One region of the Exiguobacterium sp. s149 genome, then DNA from elsewhere that is predicted to be linked to it. Evidence: riboswitches for the same ligand, from Rfam matches in the RefSeq annotation. Region 1 holds a riboswitch; the other holds the start of a gene.

Region 1 (6,122 bases):
TTTATGAGTCATATCAAACTGACGTGTCTTATTTACCAGATGACAAGGCGTCGGCGACGCAACAAGTCGCCCGCTATACGATTCGCTATTTGGAATGGTTCGCCGGCTGGGTCTGACCTGGCACTATTTGAGCAAAAGTGAGGAAACATTATGAACACCCATATCGAGGAAGTGACGATTCGCGTCAAGTCGGTCTTCAATGAGGACAAGACGAAACGATATATGCGAACGTACGAATTCACCGATGTCGTCGACGGCGTCATCTGTGCCGTCATTATCTACTCGCCCCGGATGAGCGATGCCTTCTTGTCCGGCACGACCACGCAGCGGGCGTATATGCTCATGCGTAACCATCTCGATCAACCAATTCGTGAGATGCGCGTTATCAGTCTCGTCCCGACGCTTGCCATCAATGACAATCTGCCTTACGTCGAGTCTCAGCTTGACGAGGTCAACTTTCATTACGTGGAGGAAACGCTCGACGAGGTTGAGGCGACCGGCGGGATGATCATCGTCGGCTGGGGCTCTCCAGGACGCTTGATGCACCATGCGACTCCGTATAAGACGCTGTTCGCCGACCATGAGGCTCATATGTTCTGTATCGGTACGACGTCCAAAGGCGAGCCGCAACAGATTCGTATGGCCAACGAGAACACTGTGCTCGAGGCGTTCAATAACGAATCGGTCAAACCGAAGTTTAGAATCGTGAAAGAAACGAAACAAGACGACTCCGAGTGAGTCGTCTTGTTTCGTTTATATGCCAATCCATACGCTCACTCCGAACAATACAATCAAGAGCGACGCCAACAGAAAGTCGTACCGAGTGATGGCGACGACTTCATACGTCGCTCGTGGTTCGCCCGTGAACCCGCGTGCCTCCATCGAGAACGCGATGCGTTCCGCTTGTCGGATCGATCCTGCCAGAAGCGGGATGATTAAATTCGGAACGTGCCGAATGTGATCGAGTCGCGTCTCTAAACGAACGCCTCGCAAAGCATGCGTTTCATACAGCTGCATCAGTTCATGCTTCAAAATCGGAAAGAAACGAAAGCCGACGAAGACACTGTAAGCGATTTTAGGCGACAACTTCCCTTGTTGCATCAAGCTGTAGACGAACCGTTTGGGGTCCGTCGTCAGTGTGAATAGGAGTGATAACGCGGTGAATGCTAATACCCGTAAGGAGAGCGTCGATGCTAGCATCACATTTTCGACGGTCACGTCGTTGCCGAACAGCGTGAACATGACCTCCCCGCCCGCCTCTTTTCCAAAGACGAGCGTCGTCCACAATGTCCCGAGCGCGGTGAATAAAAACGGAATCATGAACAGCCCCCAGCGTTTCCAGTTCACGTTAGAAAAGAGAATTTGAAGTATAAGCGTTCCGATGAATACAGCAAGCGGCGTCCATGGATTGTACATAAAGGCGAGACCGAACATGAGCAACGTGACGGTCAGAAATTTAATCGTCGGGTTCATCTCATGAAACGTCATCACGATTCCTCCAGCAATAAACCGTGAGCTTGTAGAAGCTCTGTCTCATTCCAGAGCGATGCATCATATGGCCCACTCAAGTAACCTTCACGCATCAAGTAATATGTGTTCGCGATTCTGGCGAAACTAAGGTCGTGCGTCACAAACAGAACCGTCTGGCCGGCGCGGGTTCGTTCAACCATCAATTCATAAAGCGCACGAAGCGATATCTCATCCTGTCCAGCAGTTGGTTCATCGAACGCGATGAGCCGTTTATTCGAGAGCATCATCACCCCGATGGCGAGCCTTCGTTTTTGACCGTGACTAAGCGAGAGTGGATGGTCGTTACGAAACGGTCCAAGCCCGAGCCGGTTCATGATGTCCTCAATCGGACGATTATGGCCATATGCGAGTTCACGTGTCACATCACTCGTGATAAACAGACGAGCCGGAGATTGTGGGACGAGTCCGACTTCTTGATGTTCGCGGGCAAGGCTCTTGAGCCAAGTCGATTTGCCACTGCCGTTTCGACCAAGTACGGCAATGAGATCACCCTCGGCGACGGTCAGCTCGCTCGCTGCTAGTTTGAATGTTATTCGTTTCAATTGCGGTACGTGAAATAAAACAGTATTTCCTTGTGTCACCTTAACCGGAGAGAACGTATAATCCGGGCGGGCAACGAACGGTCCGTCATAGTTGATGCGTCCGTTCACGAGCTCCACTTCTCTATCGAAGAACCCGCCCCATAGGAAGGGTCGATGTTCGATGACGACAACGTTTACCGTCTGTGCGACGTTGTCGAGCCACTGAACGAAACGGGTTGAGGTTTCGGGATCAAGGTGCGCGAGCGGCTCATCGAGTAGTAGCCATTCCGGCTTCCCGATCAAAGCACAGGCGACAGCGATTTGTTGCTTTTCACCACCTGACAGGTCATGAATGACTCGGTCACGATAATCGGTCAACTGCAATTCCGCTAAAATCGTGGCCACACGCGCCATCATCTCGTCCCTCGCCACGGCAAAATTTTCAAGTGTGAAAATCAATTCCTCCTCGACCGTCTGCATGACGAATTGACTGTCAGGATCTTGAAACACCGTTCCAACACGACGATTCACCTCACCAGCTGTATACGTGTCGTAAGAGCGGTCAAACAAATGTAATTTGCCTGTCACGATGCCATCGCAGTTATCCGGGTACAGACGATTCATCAAAGAGAACAATGTCGATTTCCCCGATCCGCTCGCCCCTGTGATGAGCGTCCTCCCAGCCGTTAATTGAAGCGTGATGTCTGTCAATACTTCGCGCTGTTTGTCCGGATAGCGGAACGCCAGCTGTTCTGCCTCAACCATGTACTCGTCCCTTACGCGCGAGGGCATACCCTTCGAGCGCACCCGTACGAAGCAACAAGTCGCTCAAAATCTTACCTCCCAGACCGGCAATGAGCATTCCGCTTGTCGCACGTAACGCGAACATCGTCGCTACGTATGTCGGACTGAGGGCAACGAGTCCACCCATGACATACGTATACGCGAAACTCGTCGCAGCTGCACCAAATCCGGCCAGCATGAGCACCCAAAGGTCATATCGCTTGTAGCCCGTGACCGCAAACGCCGCTTCAGCACCAAGTCCTTGAATGATCCCGACTAAAATAATACGAGGTCCAATCGCGTTACCAATCATCATCTCAATCGTCGCCGCAAGCACTTCTGACAAAAATGCTGCGCCAGGTCGGCGGATGATATAAGCCGCAATAATCGAGACGATGAACCAAATCCCAAAAATCCATTCGTACGCGATTGGTCCAATCAAGCCTGCCCATAGATTCCCGACATGGACGAACGCCAAATAGACGACAGCGAATACGACCGATAAAATGGCCAACAAGACGATTTCTTTTAACTTCCACGACTTAAGCATGCTGCTGTCCCTCGTGTGACGGGCTGTTCACGCTGAACGTGACCGTCATGACGACATGGCTCGTCTTCGCACGGACGCGGTCGAACGTCGCCTCGTAAAATGAAAACACCGGTTCGATGTCGCCGTGAATACCCGAGGCATAATGCATCGAGTCATTGAAAACGCCACGCTCTTTCGCAAACGCAATTTCTTCGTAGATGATGTCCATATACTTCGGGTCCCCGAGCGGATAGAGTGCAAATTGTGAAGATACGTACTGCGAGCCCGCCGTGCCATTCCCCGGCTCAGTCGTCACGTCGAGCAGATTGTCTCCTGCCGTGTCGCCTGGGCAGCCGACCGAGAACGTCCCGCTCATCGACACATGTTCTCCTGTCTTCGTCGCATGTGACAGGACGGCTTTGGCCACATCGAACACATGCTCACTTCGTCCACGGATGACCGTCGAGACGTCGTCGGTATGTCGCCAGACGTTTTGCAAGTTCGTCTCCTTCAATGCCCCTTTGATGACACTCACAAAATCAGACGTCATTGGGCTCAGCGTAAAGCGGAATCCGACGATCGGACTCCTTTCACATTGATTGTTCATGTTCTATTCCCCCTTAATTGTATGTACACAAAAAAGCCGCATCCATGAGAATGCGGCCACTCGTCCAATTTACAAATCCATTAGAAAAAGTGCCACACTTCCTCACGCCGGTATTACCCGGATCGAGTCATAAGGGATTGGAGCCATGCTCACATCTCAGCCGAAGCACCCCTAGTGTAGTCCAATGTATGCGGTTGTCTATGCAACGAAAAGTATAGACGACCACTCCGGATTTGTAAACGGTTTATGTGAAAGTCACGATACCGTTCCCCGGAAGCGTATCTTGCAACGTCGTCCAATCGAGGGTCATCTCCTCGTCTGTCAACAGACACGCGTCGAGTCCGGCCTCGATGACCGAACGCTCCATCCGCTGCCCAATCAAGACGAGCTCCGTCTGACGGTCCCCGTACGGCTCGACGTAATCGGCGGCGAGCTCGGGTTCTGCTGCGAACATAAGACGACGCTCTTCCTTCGGCAGCGTCGCGAGCCAACGTCCTGCGTGTTCAAGCGTCGAGGCGTACCCCGCTTGCGAGAACAGGCAGGCGAGGTCGTTTCGAGAAGCAATCCATAAGAACCCTTTGGCGCGGACGACTTGTTCCGGGAACGCCTCGATCCACGCATGAAGCCGCTCCGGGTGGAACGGACGGCGTCGACGATAGACGAACGAGCTGATGCCGTACTCTTCTGTCTCCGGCGTATGTACTTCCGCCTCAAGCTCGTGAATCCAGCCGGCGGCATGCATCGCCTGCTCGAAATCGAACAGATTGACGTCTAACAGCTCGGTCAATTCTACGTTCGCAAGGACCGACGTCAACAGTTTGGCGGTAGGATTGAGCGCCTTTAACAGCCCGGCCATCTCGTCGACTTCCGTCTCTGTCACGCGGTCCGCCTTGTTCAAGACGATGATGTCCGCGAACTCGATTTGATCGACGAGCAGATCGACGACTTCACGGACGTCCGTCTCATCGATGGCCTGCTTGCGTTCATGGAGTGACTCGCCCGAGTTAAAATCTTTCAAGAATCGATATGCATCGACGACGGTCACCATCGCATCGATATAGACGCGGCTCGTTAAATCGATCCCGAGGGCGTCATCGGCGTATGTAAACGTTTGAGCGACCGGAATCGGTTCTGAGATGCCGGATGATTCGATGATAATCCCGTCGAGTTCACGGTCGTTCGTGATGTCCTGTACCGCTTCGAGCAGGTCCTCACGAAGCGTGCAACAAATGCAGCCGTTCGATAGCTCGACCAATTTTTCGTCCGTCCGCGAGAAACCGCCCTGCTCAATCAATCGTTCGTCGATGTTCAACTCGCTCATGTCGTTGACGATGACCGCATATTTCTTACCTGACCGATTGTTCAACAGATGATTCATCAACGTCGTCTTGCCGCTCCCTAAATAACCGGACAGCACCGTGATTGGAATTCGTTTCATATATCCCCACTCCTAAATCGTAATCATTACTTTTTAGATAATGACGGGTCACCATTGTCTTGTCAAGAAAAAAACACGCCCGTTCCCAGACGTGTTCCTTTCCCTATTCTTCCAACGCCTTGCGTTCCGCCTCGGAGCGGGGATACGTGTTCGCCTGCCACTCGGCCCGATAAATCGAATCGAGCTGCGTCAGACCGACCTCATCCTCATCCTTATCGGCATCGACACTCGGGGCCTCATCCCAGCGCGGATTCAAATACGTGTGGTCGTCTTCCCGGTTCGCATCCAATAGTTTTTGGATCCCGACCCGGGCCACTGCCGCGAGTGCCAAACCGATGCCTGCACGAACGAGCAATCGCTTCACCATTTCTTTACCTCCTTATCGTCCAAACCGATAGAGCGGCATCCCTTTCACGTCTGTATCGATTTTAAAGACCGACCCTGCGTCCGGATGGGCTTTGAGCGCCTCGTCATCCATCCCTTCACGAGCCGTCGTGATGGCGAGTTGGTTCAAGTTGTCGCCGACAAAACAGCACGACGTGACGTTCGGGGCCGGCACGAGCACCTCGAGCACTTTTTCACCCGTCTCCGGGTTCCAGCGCGAGACGCGGCCGCCGGCAAAGTGCGCAATCCATAAGAACCCTTCCTCATCGGACGTCATGCCGTCCGGGAATCCTTCTTCGACTGTGAAATCGATGATGGCCTCCCCTTCGC
Region 2 (6,122 bases), on a different contig from region 1:
TGAGCGGCAGAGTGTTTGCAACGCTCTCGCCATCGCTTCTTTTTTATCCCCATACAGTGCATGTTTACCTTTTTCGCGAAATTGAAAACATGTCACGCCACATTGAAGTGCCGTTTCCACCGTCTGGAGCATGTCTTCCGCGTTTGCGGTTCCGCAAATAAAATAAAGCCGCAACTGCTCAGCGATGGTTCGTTGTGATGGATTCAAGCGTCACACCTGCCTCTCCATGTGTCGCATACGCCCAGTGATTCGTCGGTCCATGTCCGGCACCGATATCGAGTCCATGCGTGATCGCGCATTGGATGAACCGCTTGGCTGTAACCGTCGCCTCGAGGATGGAATGCCCTTTGGCCAGTTCCGCCGTGAGTGCTGCCGAAAACGTACAACCGGTTCCATGTGTGTCACTCGTCTGGATGCGCGGGGCCGACAAGAGGAACGTCTCTGACGCCGTCATGACCAAATCGTCCGCAGTTGCGCCATCGAGATGTCCGCCTTTTAAGATGACAGCACGGACACCATACGCTAACATCTGCTCTGCTGCTTTAATCCGGTCTTCAAACGTCCGAATCGTCATGCCCGTCAACACTTCCGCTTCCGGCACGTTCGGCGTGACGACGGTCGCGAGCGGCAAGAGGGATGTCTTGAGCGCCTGGACCGCCGAATCCTGAAGTAGCGAGGCCCCGCCTTTCGCAATCATGACCGGGTCAACGACGAGCCGATTGAATGTGTGACGCCGCACCCCATCAGCGACCACCTCGATGCGCGCCGCATCGAACAACATCCCGGTCTTGCACGCCGCAATCGTAAAGTCTGAACCGATTGCATCGAGTTGTTGCGTCACGAGTTCCGGTGACACCGCCTCGACCCCATGCACCCCACGTGTGTTTTGGGCCGTGACGGCCGTCAAAACACTCGTCCCGAACACACCGAGCTCTTGGAACGTCTTCAAATCAGCTTGAATGCCAGCGCCACCGCCCGAATCTGAACCGGCAATCGTCAATACTTGGGGCCGTATCATGACACCACCTCGATACGGTCACTCGGCAACTCGACCGCCGTCATCTTGCCAAGCTCATTCAAGAAGTGAACGGGGAAGTCACCCGGTCCGTCAGCCAAAGCGGTAGCGAGTTCGCCGCACCGGGCATAGCCGGCGAGCGCCGTCGCCGTGGCCGTAACAGCATCCCGTTCGACCGCAAGGAACGCACCGACGACCGCACTGAGTAAACAACCGGTCCCTGTCGTCCGGGCCATCGCGCCAGTACCGCCTTTAATTTCAATCGTCACGTCCCCGTCGCTGACGACATCCGTTTCTCCGGTCACGGCAACGACACAGGTATAGCGTCGTGCCGCCTCACGCGCGATTTGATTCAAATCGTCTCGCGTTTCACCGGCGTCCACACCGCGCGCCGCCGCGTCGAGACCAATCAATGTCGCGATTTCTCCGGCATTCCCACGAATGACCGTCACGCGGACATGTTGCAGAATCGCTTTGGCGACGTCGCGCCGGAATGAGGTCGCCCCGACCCCGACCGGATCGAAGACGACTGGACGACCCGCTTGATTCGCCGCCTGCCCGGCTCGAATCATCGTACGTTCCGTCATTGCATCGAGCGTGCCGATATTAAGCACGAGCGCATCGCTCACGGATGCCATCTCGGCCACTTCTTCGACCGCAGATGCCATGACCGGGGCCGCCCCGATGGCGAGCAACCCGTTCGCTGAAAAGTTGGCGACGACGATATTCGTGATGTTGTGGATGAGTGGCCGTTCGGCTCTGACTTTGTCCCATAAGTCGCGCTTCATCGTGTTACCCCCGCCGGTAAATCCCACGACTCGAGCGTCCACGCCATCTCCCAAAACGCGTGTTCATAATAACAACTCTTCAAGAACAGCTGCTGATACCGGAATCGCTCTTCCGCGGTCGCCTGTCCGGCGAGCACGTCGAGCCGTTCAATCTGTTCCTCGACGAGGTCGCGGAACCATTCCGACCCGTACGTCGCAATCCACGTCGTATAAATCGGATGATCGGGTGTCGCGTCTTTCAATCGCTCCCCGATCTCATAATAGACCCAGTAGCAAGGCAAGATTGACGCGAGCACGTCGCCGAGCGTCGGCCCAGCCTGTTGCATATGCATCGCATAGGCGTAAGCCGTCGGGGCCGGTTCGAACGTCGCCCACTCCGCCTCCGTCACGTCGAGCAACGTAAAAAACTCACGATGCAGCGCATGCTCCGCTTCAATCGTGTGAAGGGCGTGCGTCAAAAAACGGCTCGCCACTTCCATATTCGGGGCGAGCGTCGCGCCTTTCGCCTGTACTTTCGAAAACTGATTCAAATAATACGAGTCTTGCATGACGTAATGCCGAAATTTCGCCTCGTCGAGTTCACCCGTTCCGAGTTCGCGGACGAACGGGTGATCAAAACTGGCTTGAAACAAAGCATCTGCCTCTTGTCGTAGATGTGCGGTGAATGTCATGTGTTCTCCTCCTTTGTGATTAAAAAAGACGCCGCCTCCCATAACGGAAGCGGCGTCGGATTTACACAAAGTGTACGAGAACAATCGGTTCGCCCACTTCCCTACGCTAGCGTGAACTAGATCAGGTTCAAAGGGTCTGGACCTCGTCCATCTCAGCCGCGTCACGCGACTCCCCTAGTGGTAAACATTATGAAATTCGGTCGTCTACGACCACATCATATCAGTCTTTCCCTGTACTGAAAACCCTTTATCGCGAAAAGCGCCGGTTCAACAACGTTCCCATTTGCGAGAACCGCTCGGTGCCGAGCTTGCGCCGGTTCGACGCGGCGAACACGTAATAATCGACTTTGCCCATGTAATAAATCAAACGCAGGCCGGCCAAGAAGAACGTGATCGTCGTGCTGACGGCAAAGCCGACACCGTACCAATCGATGCCTCGCGGCAAGAGCAGTAACGTGAACAACGCGTTCAATGTGAAGAACGAGATGTTGACGAACAACGCCCCGCGCCGGTCCTCGAAATAGAGCAATAACAGCGTCAAGATGAGAATCATCGCATTCGCGAACGCCGCGAGCGTCGTCATCCGAAAGATTTGACCAATCTCATCCGGGACGCCGATCCAACTGACGAACGCGCCCGCCATCAGGATGGCGAACAGCGTCACGACGCCTTGGCTCCGCGCGAGTCGAATCAACTCATTTTTCAATACGGACGTCATCGTCTGTTTCGCCTTCTCGATTTGATGGAGTGCCCCGCCGTAGTTGATCAATCCATAAAACGTACGGTAGCGCTCATAAAATCGGGTCTCGACGGCGACGACGAACAACAGTTGCGTCGGGATAATCGTCAAGTACGACCAAAAGATGGCCGTATCATAATACGGGTTGAACAGGAACGAGTCCGCGATGATGACACGTCCTTCACCGAACCAGATGATGAAATTCGTGACCCAAATCCCGAGCACGTACAACACGCCGATGGCGAACAAGTCCGGATAGTGGTCGAAGTACTTGAAGTACGAGAACTCTTTCACCGCGTAACGGAGCGGGAACGTCCGGAGCATCGCGAAGAATAACCCGAACAACGTCACAATCATCCCGACCGTGAAACCGAGCAACAGCTCGAGACTCGACGGGTCGACCATGAGACGGCTGATCGCGTAGACGCTCCCGACCGAGATGAGTCCACCGAGCAAGAAGCTATAGGCCACCGCTTGATAATACTTGGCGGCACTCAAGAACAAGAACATGACCCAGATGACGTTAATCGTCATAAATAAAACGAACAACGTCAGTTTGTACAGAAAATCGAGCGGCGACAATAGCCAAAAGATACTATACAGCAAGCCTGCGGCGAGAATCGTCACTTTGAGCATCCCGGTGAACACCGGAAAAATCTCATGCGCCTTTTTCTCATAAAACAAGTCCGCCACGTATCGTGTGACGACGAGCTGTTGAAAACTGAACAAGATTTGCGAGAAGATGAACGCGTACGAGACCGAGATCATGAAGAGCGTCCGTTCGGCGAGCGACAACGTCGGCATTTGGAATGCCAACCATTGAATCGTACCGACGACCAAGATGACGATCAACCACGGTCCGGACGTGACGAGGCCGGAGAACGTGTACGCCTTCAGCCGGGACGAATAGTAGTCTTCTTGAAACAACTTCTGCAACTTAAACCCGATGCCCGCCATACTGTTCCCTCCTCGCTTCATAGATAGCCTTATAGCGGTCCACGACTTGTTGGAGACGATAATATTGGCGGACCCGCTCCCGTCCGTTCTTGCCGAACCGCATTCGTTCCTGCGGGTAATCCATCATCCATTCGACTTTGTCGGCGACCGCTTCCGGATGAACCGGCGGCACGATGAAACCGGCCGGACCGAACGGGTCATCCGCTCGTCCGTATAAAAGCTCGGAACAGGCGCCGACATCGGTGGCGACCCACGGAATCCCGGCGGCCATGCCTTCGAGAATCGCGAGCGGCTGCCCTTCCGAGATGCTCGTCAGGAGCAGTAAATCAAAGGTCGGCAAATACGTTTGGACGTCCACTTTCCCGGCCAGTTCGACATAATCGCTCAATCCGCTCTGTTCGATGAGCAGACGGCACTCTTCCGCATATTCTTCATCCTCATCGAGTGGACCCATGATCGTCAGTTTGAACAGACGATGCCGCTCCTGCAAAATCTTGGCGGCATAAATCATCGTCTTCAAGTCTTTGATTGGGACGAGGCGGACGATGGCACCGATTTGAAACAGGTCGTGCTCCGGACGATCGATCGTCGCCTGGATTTGTCGATCGGCAATCCCGTTGGCGATAATTTTCGTCTTCTCGCTCGGGGCGCCGATCCATTCCTGATATTCGCGATTCCGCTCGAACAAGGTGATAATCTCATCGGCCGCGTTATACGCCTCCCGGGACAAATGGTGGAAGAAACGGACCCATCTCGGTTTATACGGCGCCGGAATCCAATACGACTGTAAAATCTCTTCCTCGCGTTCACGGGAATAGATGCCATGCTCGGTCAAGATGAACGGGATCCCTTGCGTCTCTTTCATGTAGGAAGCGACTACCCCGGCATAACCCGTCGATACGGAATGGACGAGATCGACTTTCGGGAGCGGCTGATGGAGCACCCGCAAAATCGGGGTGTACATGCTTTGCCACATCCAGAAATAGTCGATGAACGAGCCGCCGTTCATCTCTTCGGCGTAGGCGGCCTTGACGTTGCGCCAAAAGAACTCGCTCGCGAAAAATGACTCGCTCGAAGGCACTTCTTTCCCGAGTAGTCGCAGCGCTTGTCGATTCGGGCTTCTCAACATGAGCCAATCCGACACGTTCTGTTCGTCGTCGGCACCCCACTTCAATCGTCCCCTCGCTCGTTCACCTACGTCGTTCAAATACAGATGGGTGATGCCGGAGACGTTTGGAGGGAGCGCGTATTTCATGTCTTCCGGCCGTTTCTCGGTCGGTTGAATCGAGATGATTTCAAACGACACCTCGGGCATCGCCTCGATTAACGTCTGCGTCCAGCTCGAGACGCCTCCGCTCACGTACGGATAACTGCCCTCTAAGACGAGTCCGATTTTCATTGCGCTTCCCCCTTGATGGCGATTTCAGCGTTCGCCGCTGACAGTTTGACGAGATAGAGAGGTCGGTCGGCCTCCCACTGTTCGACCGTCCCGAAGTCAAATTTCCCTGTCTCGAGTGATTGGCCCGGTTTCAGGCGAATCGTGAAATGAGACGGATTGATGAGTCCTTCCCCGGCCAAATAGACCGTCGACTCATCGAACGTGACGTTCAAATCAGCTTGTTGGTAGGTGATCATCTTCTCGGTCGCATAATGTTGCGTATACGCCTCGAGATGCGGATATTGGTCTCTCACGTCATGGACGATTTTACGCAGGCTTGTGAACATCGTATCCCAGTCCCGCCCGAAGGCCCGGTCTGGATCGATGACATCATCCGGGTGAATGAAGTGTGAAAATACGCCGAAGTTGGCGATTGCATCGACCATCTGGAAAATCGAGCCGCGCTCTTCCCCGTAATCGCTCGTCACGCGCGGGAAATGATAGAGGTTCGGGTGTGTCGCATCAAACTCGAACTCTTGCACGAAGTCTCCATTCTCGGGTTCCCCGGTGTAAA

The links. A riboswitch is a leader RNA that binds a small molecule or an ion and turns the genes downstream of it on or off. The one in region 1 is predicted to bind thiamine pyrophosphate.
Region 2: another riboswitch for thiamine pyrophosphate. It lies ahead of tenA (thiaminase II); the one in region 1 lies ahead of KNP81_RS12465 (YkoF family thiamine/hydroxymethylpyrimidine-binding protein).

The regions. Positions count from the first base shown of each region.
Region 1 is NZ_JACSLZ010000010.1:17,755-23,876, forward strand. Features, by position in the region: gene KNP81_RS12440 (lytic transglycosylase domain-containing protein) at 1-116, shown strand, start outside; gene KNP81_RS12445 (DUF1643 domain-containing protein) at 151-738, shown strand; gene KNP81_RS12450 (energy-coupling factor transporter transmembrane component T family protein) at 754-1,488, opposite strand; gene KNP81_RS12455 (ABC transporter ATP-binding protein) at 1,488-2,816, opposite strand; gene KNP81_RS12460 (ECF transporter S component) at 2,809-3,384, opposite strand; gene KNP81_RS12465 (YkoF family thiamine/hydroxymethylpyrimidine-binding protein) at 3,377-3,970, opposite strand; TPP riboswitch at 4,053-4,153, opposite strand; gene KNP81_RS12470 (GTP-binding protein) at 4,215-5,408, opposite strand; gene KNP81_RS12475 (hypothetical protein) at 5,512-5,775, opposite strand; gene KNP81_RS12480 (SMP-30/gluconolactonase/LRE family protein) at 5,788-6,122, opposite strand, start outside.
Region 2 is NZ_JACSLZ010000003.1:69,526-75,647, reverse strand. Features, by position in the region: gene thiE (thiamine phosphate synthase) at 1-207, opposite strand, end outside; gene thiD (bifunctional hydroxymethylpyrimidine kinase/phosphomethylpyrimidine kinase) at 179-1,018, opposite strand; gene thiM (hydroxyethylthiazole kinase) at 1,015-1,803, opposite strand; gene tenA (thiaminase II) at 1,800-2,474, opposite strand; TPP riboswitch at 2,556-2,660, opposite strand; gene pelG (exopolysaccharide Pel transporter PelG) at 2,722-4,170, opposite strand; gene pelF (GT4 family glycosyltransferase PelF) at 4,151-5,569, opposite strand; gene KNP81_RS05355 (DUF2194 domain-containing protein) at 5,566-6,122, opposite strand, start outside.